Regions from separate parts of the Cupriavidus sp. GW823-FHT07A04 genome, predicted to be linked through region 1. Evidence: predicted binding sites of a transcription regulator. Region 1 holds the regulator's gene; the other holds the start of a gene.
What was found. The regulator sigma-54, encoded in region 1, starts transcription at its own class of promoters, with help from an activator protein. The targets are predictions, from matches to a motif close to TGGCANGNAANCTGCTTT.
Positions count from the first base shown of each region.

Region 1 (6,492 bases):
CGGGCACCGGGCCGGCCCGGTGCGGGCGGCCCTGCCGGCGGATTACGGCAAGCGCGATGGCCGCCCCGGCCGCCCGATCCCAGGAACAGCCCAAGCGCCATCGCATTCGTTGGTATACTTCGTCGCCATGATAGCTAATTTCAATGCGGATCGAGCACTTAGGCTCGCTCGCGAAACCCTCCAGATCGAAGCCGACGCCGTCGCTGCCCTCGCAGGCCGCCTGGACGACGGATTTGCGCAAGCCGTGCAACTGACGCTCAATTGCAGCGGGCGCGTCGTCGTGTCCGGCATCGGCAAGTCGGGCCACATCGGCCGCAAGGTCGCGGCCACGCTGGCCTCGACCGGCACGCCCGCGTTTTTCGTGCATCCGGCCGAGGCCAGCCACGGCGACCTGGGCATGGTCACGCGCGACGATGTGCTGATCGCCTTTTCCAATTCCGGAGAGACCGCCGAGTTGCTTTCGATTGTCCCGATCGTCAAGCGCATCGGCGCCAAGCTCATCTCCGTGACCGGCAACCCCGCCTCCACGCTGGCCCAGCTGGCCGACGCGCACCTCAATGCCGGCGTGGAAAAAGAAGCCTGCCCGCTCAACCTGGCCCCGACCGCCAGCACCACCGCCGCACTGGCGATGGGCGACGCGCTCGCGGTGGCGGTGCTGGATGCCCGCGGCTTCGGCGAGGAAGACTTTGCCCGCTCGCATCCGGGCGGCGCGCTCGGGCGCAAGCTGCTGACCCACGTGCGCGACGTCATGCGCAGCGGCAACGCGGTGCCCAAGGTACGCGAGAGCACGCCGCTGGCACAGGCCCTGATGGAAATCACCCGCAAAGGCATGGCAATGACCGCGGTGGTGGACCCGGACGACCGCCTGATCGGCGTCTTCACCGATGGCGACCTGCGCCGCCTGCTCGAAACCCCGCGCGACTGGAAGACCGTACCCATCAGCGAGGTCATGCACCGCACACCGCATACCGTCGGGCCGGACCAGCTGGCCGTGGAAGCCGTGCAGGTGATGGAGGCGAACCGCATCAACCAGATGCTGGTGGTCGACGCAGAGCGGCGCCTGGTCGGCGCGCTCCACATCCACGACCTGACCCGCGCCAAGGTCATCTGAGGCCAGCCCATGCCTATGCGGGAAATCCTGTCCTCCCTGAGCCGGCTTGCCATGCGAGCCCTGCCCCTGCTGCTGATGGCACTGGTGGCGGGCAGCACCTTCTGGCTGGTGCAGGTCAACTCCCCGAAAGAAGCGGACACCGGGCCGGTAGGCAAGAAGCATGAACCGGATTACTACATGATCCGTTTTTCCGCGACCGAGCTTGCCGAGGACGGCAACACCAAGCTGCGCTTCACCGGCGACAAGATGATCCACTTCGAGGACGACCAGACCTACGAAGTGACGCGCCCGGCCATGCGCTCCTATGAAATCGACCGTCCGCCCGTCACCGGCCACTCTGATCGCGGCACGATGAACGCGGAAGGCTCGGTCATCGACCTGTTCGGCAATGCCTTCATCGTGCGTACCCAGGGCCCCGACCCCGCCAAGGATCCGCAGATGACGGCCGCCTCGGAGTATTTCCAGGTGCTGGTGAACGATGACATCGTCAAGACCGACAAGGCTGTCAAGCTGACCCGCGGCCCGTCGGTGATGACCGCCAACGGCCTGGTCTTCAACAATGTCACTCGCGAAGTACAATTGCTGGGTAACGTACGCGGCACCATCATCACGGGGCCGCCGCCGGCGAGTCCCACGAAGTAGCCCCGAAGCCGCCCGCGGGCACCAACCGCCCGCGTCAACCGCCATCACGCCAACATGAATCCATTCCCGACGACTTCGTCCTGTCTGCGCCGCAGCACGGCCGCTTTGCTGACGCTGGCCGCCGTCCTGGGCCTCACGCTGGCCGCGCCCGCCAGCGCCGAAAAGGCCGACCGCGAAAAGCCGCTGGTCCTGGAGGCCGACAATGCCAGCTACGATGACGTCAAGCAGGTCTATGTACTGACTGGCAACGTGGTGCTGACCAAGGGCACCATGGTGCTCAAATCCGACGCGGCCGAAGTCCGTACCGATCCCGAGGGCTACCAGTACGCGGTCGCGACCTCCAAGGGCGGCAAGCAAGCCTATATCCGCCAGAAGCGCGACAACGTCGACGAGTACATCGATGGCTGGGGCGACCGCATCGAATATGACGGCAAGCAGGAGTTGTCCAAGCTGATCGGGCGCGCCCGCATGGCCCGCCTGGCCGGCGCCAAGCTGGTCGACGAGATCCGCGGCGCGGTGATCACCTATGACAGCCGCAACGAGTTCTACACGGCCAGCGGCGGCGCCGAGAACGCGACCGCGGGCAGCCCGTCGGGCCGCGTGCGCGCCGTGCTGTCGCCGCGCCAGGAGCAGCCCGCCAGCGGTGCCGCAGCCAATCCGCTGCCGCTCAAGCCGGCAACTGCCCCCGTCAACCCCTGACCTGACGCCGCCACGTCCCTGATCCACGGATTCTGACTTCACCTTCATGACCGCTACCCAAACCGCACCGTCCCAGCCCGCCACCCTGAAGGACAGCAGCACGCTGGTCGTGCGCCACCTGAAGAAGCGCTACGGCTCGCGCACCGTGGTCAAGGACGTGTCGCTCGACGTGAAGAGCGGCGAGGTGGTCGGCTTGCTGGGCCCCAACGGCGCGGGCAAGACCACGTCGTTCTACATGATCGTGGGGCTGGTGGCGCTGGACGAAGGCGATATCGTGCTCGACGACAAACACATCAGCGGCCTGGCCATCCATGAGCGAGCACGCATGGGCCTGTCCTACCTGCCGCAGGAAGCCTCCGTGTTCCGCAAGCTCAATGTGCAGGAAAACATCCGCGCAGTGCTGGAGCTGCAGCTCAACGATGGCAAACCCCTGGGCAAGGCCGAGATCGAGCGCCGGCTGGACACCCTGCTGGATGACCTGCAGATTGCCCACCTGCGCGACAACCCGGCGCTGTCGCTGTCCGGCGGCGAGCGCCGCCGCGTGGAAATCGCCCGCGCGCTGGCCTCCGCGCCGCGCTTCATCCTGCTCGACGAGCCCTTCGCCGGCGTCGACCCGATCGCGGTTGGCGAAATCCAGCGCATCGTCAGCTTCCTCAAGGCACGCAATATCGGCGTGCTGATCACCGACCACAACGTGCGCGAGACGCTGGGCATCTGCGACCACGCCTACATCATCAGCGAAGGCGCGGTGCTGGCGTCCGGGCAGCCTGAGGACATCATCGCCAACGAGTCGGTGCGCAAGGTCTACCTGGGCGAGAACTTCCGCATGTAAGGGCGCGCGGCGCCTGCCGCGCATCGTCCCCCGGGCGGCTTCGGTGTCGCCTTTTATCCTTCAAACGATCATAGCGACACCAGCGATAGCAATTTCCGTTCCATCAGTACGGAAGTTGGGCATAAAATAGGTCGCATGAAACCGTCGCTACAGCTCCGCCTCTCGCAGCATCTCGCGCTTACGCCGCAACTCCAGCAGTCGATCCGGCTGCTGCAACTGTCCACGCTTGAACTGCAGCAGGAAGTGGAACAGGCGCTGACCGAGAACCCCTTGCTCGAGCGTGAGAACGACTGGCTGGACAGCCCGTTGCGCGTGTCCTCGGACGGCTCGGTGAACCTGCAGAGCGCGCCCGCGCCAGCGCCCGCCGATGGCCAGGGCACCAGCGAAAACCGTCCCGATGGCGCCCCCGAAGCCGACGACAGCTACTCCGACAGCAATGAGGATTACGGCAGCGACTGGAGCCTGGACGACTTCGCCCGCCGCCCGCAAGGCGAAGACGACGAAAAAACCCCGATGCAGCTGCGCGACGCCGAGCCCACGCTGCGTGAACACCTCATGGAACAGCTGGCGCCGCTCAAGATTTCCCTGCGCGACAAAGGGCTGGCTATCTTCCTGGTCGAGTCCCTGGACGATGACGGCTACCTGAGCACCACGCTCGAGGAAATCTGCAGCGAGCTGCCGGAGGAGCTCGAGTTCGAGGTCGACGAGATCCAGGCTGTGCTCACGCTGCTGCAGAGCTTCGATCCGCCGGGCGTCGGGGCACGCAACGCCGCCGAGTGCCTGGCGCTGCAATTGCGCAGGCTCAAGCATCCGCAGCGCGAACTGGCGCTGAGCATCGTCACCAACCACCTCGAGCTGCTGGCGGTGCGCGATTACACGCGCCTTAAAAAGGCGCTGCAAGTGGACGAACCGGAACTCAAGGCCGCACATGAACTGATCCGCTCGCTCGCGCCCTATCCCGGCCATGCCTACAGCCGGCCAGAAGCGGACTTCGTGGTGCCTGATGTTTTTGTTCGAAAATTGAGCGGCGGATGGATCGCCCACCTCAACCCGGATGTGATGCCGCGGCTACGCATCAACGACATGTACGCGCAGATTTTGCGCGGTGCAAAAGGCGATGCAGGCGCGGCCGGACTGCAGCAAAAGCTGCAGGAAGCACGCTGGTTGATCAAGAATATCCAGCAAAGGTTCGACACGATATTGCGCGTCGCACAAGCCATTGTCGAACGTCAAAAGAACTTCTTCACCCACGGTGAAATTGCGATGCGCCCCTTGGTTTTGCGGGAGATTGCCGATACACTGGGTTTACACGAGTCCACCATCTCTCGGGTGACTACCAATAAATACATGGCAACGCCGATGGGGACTTTCGAGCTGAAGTATTTTTTTGGCTCTCACGTATCCACAGAAACCGGCGGCGCGGCCTCATCAACGGCAATCCGTGCGTTGATCAAGCAATTGATAGGAGCCGAAGACGCTAGGAACCCCTTGTCCGATAGCCGGATTGCCGAATTGCTCGGCGAGCAAGGCTTTGTGGTAGCACGGCGTACCGTTGCCAAATACCGCGAAGCGCTCAAGATTCCCGCGGTCAATCTCCGTAAGACTTTGTAGCCGAGCTGCATCGCCTGCCTGATGCAGCTCTTTCAGAAGGAGAAACGCTATGAACTTCAAGATCAGTGGACACCACTTGGACATCACGCCCCCTCTGCGTGAGTACGTGGAAACGAAACTGGAGCGTATCGTCAGGCATTTCGATCAAGTCATTGGCGTAAGTGTGCTGCTCTCTGTCGACAATACAAAAGAAAAGGACCGGCGGCAGTACGCGGAAATCAATCTACATCTCAAGGGCAAGGACATCTTTGTCGAAGCGCATCATGAAGACCTGTATGCCGCTATCGACGCACTGGTCGACAAGCTCGACCGGCAGGTGATTCGCCACAAGGATCGCGTGCAGAGCCACGACCGTGAAGCGGTCAAGTATCAGATGGCCGCATCGCAGATGCAGCAATGACCGTGCCTGGCGGCCCACATACCGGGCCGTCGGTGTCAGTCCCTTGAAAAATGGAATCAAGCCGCGCCCAGAGCGCGGCTTTTTCGTTGCAGCCTACCCGATCGGGCCACACAGGGGATTCCGCAACGCATATGTACCAGTGTATGCTGTGCAATACATGGTTGACCGGCCTAGCCATTCCGGTGCATGCAGCACCGCTTGAGCGCATCGGCTATTGCAATGCACAAAGCGGAAGCGGGCCTGCTCTATAATGGCCAGACGCCCGACACCGGCATGGGGGGACACCCGGTGGAAACCTCGGGCCTTGGTTTTTTTACCTCTTTCCGCCCGGTGGGACGCCTCCTGGCCCCGGGCCTGCTTACTAGAAAACCCTGCGCATTCCACATGAATCGTTTGGCTAAATTGCTGCCACCCGGCAACATCAACCTCGACGTCAGCGTCACCAGCAAGAAGCGCGTGTTCGAACAGGCCGGGCTCCTCTTCGAGAACAACCATGGCGTAGCGCGCGCGACCGTGACCGACAACCTGTTCGCCCGCGAGTCGCTCGGGTCCACCGGCCTGGGCGCGGGGGTTGCGATCCCCCACGGCCGCATCAAGGGACTGAAGCAGCCACTGGCCGCCTTCATGCGCCTGGCCGAGCCGATCCCCTTCGAGTCGCCCGACGGCAAGCCGGTCGCGCTGCTGATCTTCCTGCTGGTGCCCGAACAGGCCACCCAGCAGCATCTGGAAATTCTCTCCGAGATCGCCCAGTTGCTGTCCGACCGCGAGATGCGCGAAGGACTGGCTACCCTGCCCACCCCCGACGACGTGCACCAGTTGCTGACGCAATGGCACCCTTGATCCGGCACTGAAAGCCCGTCCCTGAAAGCACCCGAATGGAACTCACTGGCGTCACCTCGCAGTCGATCTTCGACGACAACGCAGCCGATATCAAACTCTCCTGGGTAGCAGGACTGGAGGGCGCGGACCGGGCCTTCGATGTCGAGTTCGCGCGTGAAGCCACGTCCGCGGCCGATCTCGTCGGCCACTTGAACCTGATCCACCCGAACCGGATCCAGGTGCTGGGCAAGCCCGAAATCACGTATTACCAGCGCCTCGATGACGAGATGCGCAAGCGCCAGATGGGCGAGCTGATCCTGCTGGAGCCGCCGTTCCTGGTGATCGCCGACGGCATGGAGCCGCCGCCCGACCTGGAAC
Region 1 covers NZ_JBXAHA010000008.1:60,580-67,071, forward strand. Annotated here, with positions in the region: gene AC1Q7Q_RS15235 (KpsF/GutQ family sugar-phosphate isomerase) at 128-1,111, shown strand; gene lptC (LPS export ABC transporter periplasmic protein LptC) at 1,127-1,753, shown strand; gene lptA (lipopolysaccharide transport periplasmic protein LptA) at 1,808-2,452, shown strand; gene lptB (LPS export ABC transporter ATP-binding protein) at 2,499-3,284, shown strand; gene AC1Q7Q_RS15255 (RNA polymerase factor sigma-54) at 3,420-4,895, shown strand; gene hpf (ribosome hibernation-promoting factor, HPF/YfiA family) at 4,945-5,295, shown strand; gene ptsN (PTS IIA-like nitrogen regulatory protein PtsN) at 5,680-6,135, shown strand; gene hprK (HPr(Ser) kinase/phosphatase) at 6,171-6,492, shown strand, end outside.

Region 2 (6,492 bases), on a different contig from region 1:
AGAACACGCTCAATGAAAAGCGTGAGACGCTCGTGGTGCCGCTGCGCAAGCTGGGCGAACTGGCGCTGATGAAGTCGGTGCGTTTCTGATCCGACACATCGATCAGCCACACTGATAGCCAGACTGACGCCTAGCCAGAAAACCAGTCGCAAAGAACGCAGGAAGGAACCGTGGATATGCAGCACTCGCCGAAACTAGCCTTGATCAGCCTGACCCTGCCGGCACTGTTGCTGGCCGGCGCCGCGCGAGCCGACGATGCCATCGAGTTCACCACGCCGCGCAATGGCTGGCGCAACTCGGCCGGTGATGCTTCGGCCTATACGCAGGAAGTGCATTACCCGGCGGTGGCGGTCTCCACGCGAGCCGGGCAAGCCGCCAGCGCCATGATTGCCGGGCGCATCCGCGCGGCGCCGAAGTCCGAGGCGGATGCCGCGAGCGCCGCGTCGAGCCCCGCACCCGGCGGGCGCGGGCGGCGCGGTGGCGGCTCGGTTGCCACCCTGGTGGTCAACGGCGTGGCGATGCCGCAGCGGGTTGAGGAGGATGGCCGCTTCTCACGGCCCTACGCCTTCTCGGGCGGCAGCAACAGTGTGGAGATCCGCAGTGCGCAGGGCGCCAGCAAGCGCGTGCAGTTCTACGACGGCTACCTGGGCAAGACCCGTCCGCGCCTGCGCGTGGTGCTGTCCTGGGACAGCGATCAGACCGACCTGGACCTGCATGTGGTGGCGCCCGACGGCCAGCACACCTTCTATGCGAATCGCGTGGCCAGCAACGGCGGCGCGCTCGATGTCGACGTCACCACCGGCTATGGCCCGGAGATCTATTCGATTGCCGCGCCGCCACCCGGCACCTACCTGGTGTATGTGAACTACTACGGCAGCGGCGCCGGCCCCGAAGCCATTACCGTGGCGCAAGTAGCGCTGATCACCGATGAAAACACGCCCAACGAAAAGCAGCAGGTGTTCCGCGTGCCGATGCGCAAGCCCGGCGAACTGACGCTGATCAAGTCCTTCGCCATGAAGTGAGCACCGCGCCGAAACTCTCCAGCACCCCAGCACCCCAGCGTCCCGGCACCTCCGGGATCACCCCGGCAGCCCAATCTCCCACAATCCCCATGCAGCAGCAGAAGATCCTGTTCCTCAGTGTTTCCGCCGGCGCCGGCCACATGCGCGCCGCTGAAGCACTGCGTCTTACCGCCGAAGCCGAATTCCCCGGCGTGCAGACGCTTCACCTGGACGTGATGGAATACGTCCCGGCCACGTTTCGCAAGCTCTACACCGACTTCTACATCAAGCTGGTAAACAGCTATCCGGCCCTCTGGGGCATGCTGTACCAGCACACTTCCGAGGCCGACCCGGCAGCGCCGATGCAAAAGCTGCGGCGCGCCGCCGAGCGGCTGAGCACGCGCGCGCTGCGCCGTGCGATCGACGAGTTCGCCCCGGATGCCATCGTCTGCACGCACTTCCTGCCCGCCGAGATCCTGATGCATGAGGTGCGCCGGCAGCGGCTGGCGGTGCCCGTGTGGGTGCAGGTGACGGACTTTGATCTGCACGGCATGTGGGTGATTCCCCATATGACGGGTTACTTTGCCGCCAGCGAGGAAATCGCGTTTCGCATGCGGGCCAGCCGGATCGAGGCTGGCCGCATCCATACCACAGGGATTCCGGTGGTGCCGGCGTTTTCCCATCCGCAGGATCGCCAGGCTTGCGCACAGCATTTCGGGCTCGATCCGGCAAGGCGCACCATCATGCTGATGGGGGGTGGGGCAGGCCTTGGCGGCCTTGATGAAGTGGCCGGCGCGCTGATGCGGCTGGAGCACGATTTCCAGCTGATCGTGCTTGCCGGGCGCAACGAGACCGCGCTGGCGCGGCTCAAGACCCTCGCCGCCGCACACTCCGGGCGGCTCTTTCCCTTCGGCTTTACCAATGAGGTGGAGCGTCTGATGGCGTGCTCCGATCTGGTCATCACCAAGCCCGGCGGCCTGACCACGTCCGAATGCCTGGCGATGGGCGTGCCGATGGTGGTCAATGCGCCGATTCCCGGGCAGGAAGAGCGCAATGCCGATTACCTGCTGGAGCAAGGCGCCGCGCTCAAGGCGGTCGACCTGGTATCGCTCGAATACCGGGTGCGCCTCTTGCTGGCGGAGCCGGCGCGGCTCGACCAGATGCGTGCGCGGGCTAGCGCGCTGGGGCAACCGGCGGCGGCGCGCCGCGTGCTGGAAACCGTGCTCGGGCAATTGGCGCGGTGCGGCCAGCTAGCCGGCCACGGCGGCGCGGCTGCGACGGCGGCGCGTTGAGATGCGCGCGCTGAACCTGTCTTCTTCCACCCGGCACGCGGGCCAGTCCTATCCGTCGCGCCATCCGATGGTGCTGGTGCTGACCGTGGCGTGGACCCTGCTGCTGGCCTATTTCTTCGCTAACGTGGAGATCCAGATCGAGGGCGCCGCGGGCTGGGCGGCCAACCTGCCCACCTGGCGCATCGAGCATCACTGGCTGCTGGATATTTTCTGGGGCGGGCGCCCGATGACGGGGTATCACGCGTGGGTATTCCCCTGCGTGGCGCTGTTCTTCCATTTTTCACTGGTGTTCGGCGGGCGCTGGAACTGGCGCGCCGAGGCGCGCGTGATCGCCTGCATCATGGTGTTCTGGATCAGCGAGGATTTTCTCTGGTTCGTGCTGAACCCGGCATTCGGGCTGGCGCGCTTTGCGCCGAGTTTCGTGCCCTGGCATATCCACTGGTGGGCCGGCGCGCCTACCGATTATTGGGTTTCGCTGGGCGTGGCGGCGGCGTTGCTCTGGCTGTCATGCAGGGGGCCGGTGGGGAATCGTTACAGTTTTTAGGCAAATGCAGTCAATATGCTGTTTGGTGCATATGTTGCGGCGCAATGTGTGACCAATACAACGCTTCTCGCCATTTTGCGGCGGTGCATCGTGGCCCGTTTTGGCGCCATCCTGTTTCCTGGGAGTAGAATCCGGCCCTTGTGTACTTTGTAGCATTCTTATAACAAATGAGCCCCCGTCCTTCGCGCATGGCGTGCATTGACGCTCTCAAGGCGATCAGTTCACAGCTGATCGTGCTGCACCATCTTGCCTTCTATGGCCCCATGTCCGATGCGGCCCACGTGCTGGCGCCCGGTCTGCTCGACTGGTTTTCGCAGTACGCGCGCATCGCCGTGCAGGTGTTCCTCGTCATCAGCGGCTTCCTGGCGGCGCGCAGCGTGGCGCCCGGCGGGCATTTGATGGTGCCGCGCCCCTTGCAGGCAATCTGGCGCCGATATCAGAAGCTGGTGGTGCCCTATACCGCGGCTATCTTGATTGCCATTGCCGGTGCCGCCATCGCGCGCACCTGGATGCATCACGACTCCATTCCCGGTGCCCCCGGCCTGCACCAGTTCCTGGCGCATGTGCTGCTGCTGCACAACGTGCTGGACTTCGATGCCTTGTCTGCCGGCGTCTGGTATGTGGCCATCGACCTGCAGTTGTTCGCCCTGTTGATGGTGGCGTTGTGGGCAGCCCGCCGCTGCGAGCAATGGTTTGACGTGGGCGGCAGCCCGATGGGCCCGCTGGCGGTGGCCGGGCTGGTGCTGGCTTCACTGTTCTGGTTCAACCGTGATGCCACATGGGATATCTGGGCGATTTACTTCTTCGGCGCCTACGGCTTGGGCACGCTGGCCTTCTGGGCATCCGAGCCTGAGCGTTCGCCGGTGGCACTGCTGGTGTTGTGCACCGTGGTGCTGGCAGCGCTGGTCGTGGATTTCCGGCTGCGCATCGCGGTGGCGCTGGCCATCGCGCTCCTGCTCGGCACGGCGCGCCGTGGCGGTTGGCTTGAGCACTGGCCGCAGGCCCAGTTCCTGGCATTTTTCGGGCGTATTTCCTACTCGGTGTTCCTGGTGCATTTCCCGATTTGCCTGGTGGTGAATGCCCTGGTCTTCCATCTGGCTCCGCACCAGCCCCTCCTCAATGCGCTCGGCATGGTGCTGGCCTGGCTGCTCAGCAACGCCGCGGGGGCATTGTTCCATCGCTACGTGGAGAGCGGTGCGCCGTTGCGCGCATTGCGCCTGGCGCTGTGGCCCGCTGCCCACGAGCCGGTCCAGCGGCAGGAGGCGGGGCAGCAACGGTCAACCTGACCGACCGATAGCCCCGATAGTCCCGATAGCGCTTTCGGTTTATCCGAAGGCATAGCCAGCGGCACCCGGCCCCAGCGGCCCGGTGCCGCTTTTGCATGGTGCCTATGCACCAGGACTGGTGCTGGCCGCGGCGCTTGCGCACAGGCACGGTGCGCAAGCGGCATCGTGCGGCGTGCAACACAAGGTAAAAACGAGCATTGGGATATGGCACGAAGGTTGCCTACTATGGAATCGTAAACCTGACCGTTTGGTCAGGATTCTTGTTCCGAGGCTGCCATGTCCGATCATATTGTCCTGACCTCGCACGCGCGCCGCGACAAGCCGGCCGAGCCAATCCACTGGGGGGCCGCCACGGCAGCGGAGCGCGGCCCCGTGATCGCAAGCCTGACCAATCCGGCTCAGCGCAATGTGATCGGCACCCATTCCGGCGCATACGCGGTTTACCGCGCGCTGGCGGTGGCCTCCGGCAAGCTGCAGCGAGACCACCGCGCTGATCTCACCGATACCTCGCCGGCCGAGGTCATCGGGCCTCACCCGCAGTGGAGCGATCCGGACAAGATCGTCTCGATGGATCCCTGGGGCCACCTGGTTTCCAGCGCCTTCGGCGACCGGATCGCCGCGGGCATCGACATCCGTCCCTCGATCGCCATTACGCGTGCCCACATCAATATGCCGGAACTGATGGGCGCCATTGCGGCCGGCCGGCTCACACCCGACGGGCAGATCCTTCATGCCAATGGCGACGTGCGGGTCACCAAAGCCGCGATCGATCCGGTCTGGTACCTGCCGGGGCTGGCGCGCCGCTTCGAGATCAAGGAGAGCATGCTGCGCCGCAGCCTGTTCGAGCAGACCAGCGGCATGTTTCCGGAACTGGTCACGCGCCCCGACCTGAAAGTGTTCTTGCCGCCGATCGGCGGCATGACCCTGTACTTCTTCGGCGATGTCAGCCAGCTTGGCAAGCCCGAGACCAAGGTGGCCTGCCGCGTGCACGACGAGTGCAACGGCTCGGACGTGTTCGGCTCCGACATATGTACCTGCCGGCCGTACCTGGCCCACGGCATCGAGGTGTGCATCGAGATGGCGCAGCAGGGCGGTGTGGGGCTGGTGGTCTATAACCGGAAGGAAGGCCGGGCGCTGGGCGAGGTGACCAAGTTCCTGGTCTACAACGCCCGCAAGCGCCAGGTTGGCGGCGACCGGGCCGAGACTTATTTCGCACGCACGGAATGTATCGCCGGCGTGCAGGACATGCGCTTCCAGGAGCTCATGCCCGACGTGTTCCACTGGCTCGGCATCAAGCGTATCGACCGCTGGGCTTCGATGAGCAATATGAAGCACGGGGCGCTGACCGCTCAGGGTATCGAGGTGGTCGAGCAGGTCGCGATTCCCGATGCACTGATCCCGGCCGATGCCCGCGTGGAAATCGACGCCAAGGTGGCGGCTGGCTACTTCACGAGCTATACCCCGCCCGACGCGGAAGAACTTGCGCTGGCCAAGGGTAGAGGACTGCACGAATGAACGAGATACCCGAAGCGGGTGGCGTGCGCGGCGCCGCGAATCCCTTCATCAACGGCGAGGATGATGCCGGTGGCTGGGCCAGTCCCGTGCCGCCGGGCCATCCGGCCGCCGCGTTGCTCACCGGCCAGGCGGTACGCACCCGCTGTGCTGCCGTGACGGATCATGTGGCAGCCGGCGCGTCCGAGCTGTTTACCTGGCATCCGGAGCGGATCCCGGCAGTGGCCGATTACGTGGCGGCCACCATCCGCCAGCGCTATCCCGACCTCAACGTGCCGTACCACAGCCGCTGGCGTCATTTCGAGAGCGGCGGCCCTGGCGAGAAGCTGGACCGCTGGCAGATCCTGTGCGAACGCGGCGGGCTCTCCGGCGAGGCCGACCGTGAGGAGCGCGCCCGCATCGGCATCGACCTGGTGATTCCCAGCGTATTGCTGGATGCCGGCGCAGGCCCGGACTGGCGCTATCGCGATCCTGCCAGCGACCTGTCGCTGACGCGCTCCGAAGGGCTCGGCGTGGCCAGCTTCGACCTGTTCGCGCGCGGCGGCTTCTCCGCCCAGCCGGGGCAGCCGCTGCGCTCCGATGCCGAGCGCCTGATGCGTATCGATGCGTCTTCCATCGCAACCGCGTTCCAGGTGGCCCAGCACAACCCGCTGGTGGGCCTGGATGGACGCGCCGGGCTGTTGCGCCGTCTTGGCGAGGTGGCGCAAGCCACGCCAGCGGTCTTTGGTTCGCCGGCGCGGCTGGGCAACCTGTTCGACTACATCAAGGCGCATGCCAGCTCTGGGCGGATCGAGGCCGGCTTCGTGCTTACCACGCTGCTGGTGGCGCTGGGGCCGGTATGGCCCGGGCGCGTGAGC
Region 2 covers NZ_JBXAHA010000010.1:296,530-303,021, forward strand. Annotated here, with positions in the region: gene AC1Q7Q_RS19510 (YfaP family protein) at 1-89, shown strand, start outside; gene AC1Q7Q_RS19515 (YfaP family protein) at 177-1,022, shown strand; gene AC1Q7Q_RS19520 (MGDG synthase family glycosyltransferase) at 1,112-2,293, shown strand; gene AC1Q7Q_RS19525 (hypothetical protein) at 2,361-2,837, shown strand; gene AC1Q7Q_RS19530 (acyltransferase family protein) at 3,005-4,123, shown strand; gene AC1Q7Q_RS19535 (GTP cyclohydrolase II) at 4,400-5,638, shown strand; gene AC1Q7Q_RS19540 (URC4/urg3 family protein) at 5,635-6,492, shown strand, end outside.
Region 2: a site for sigma-54 is predicted at 4,329-4,346, ahead of AC1Q7Q_RS19535 (GTP cyclohydrolase II). Genes of this name have one in related genera too.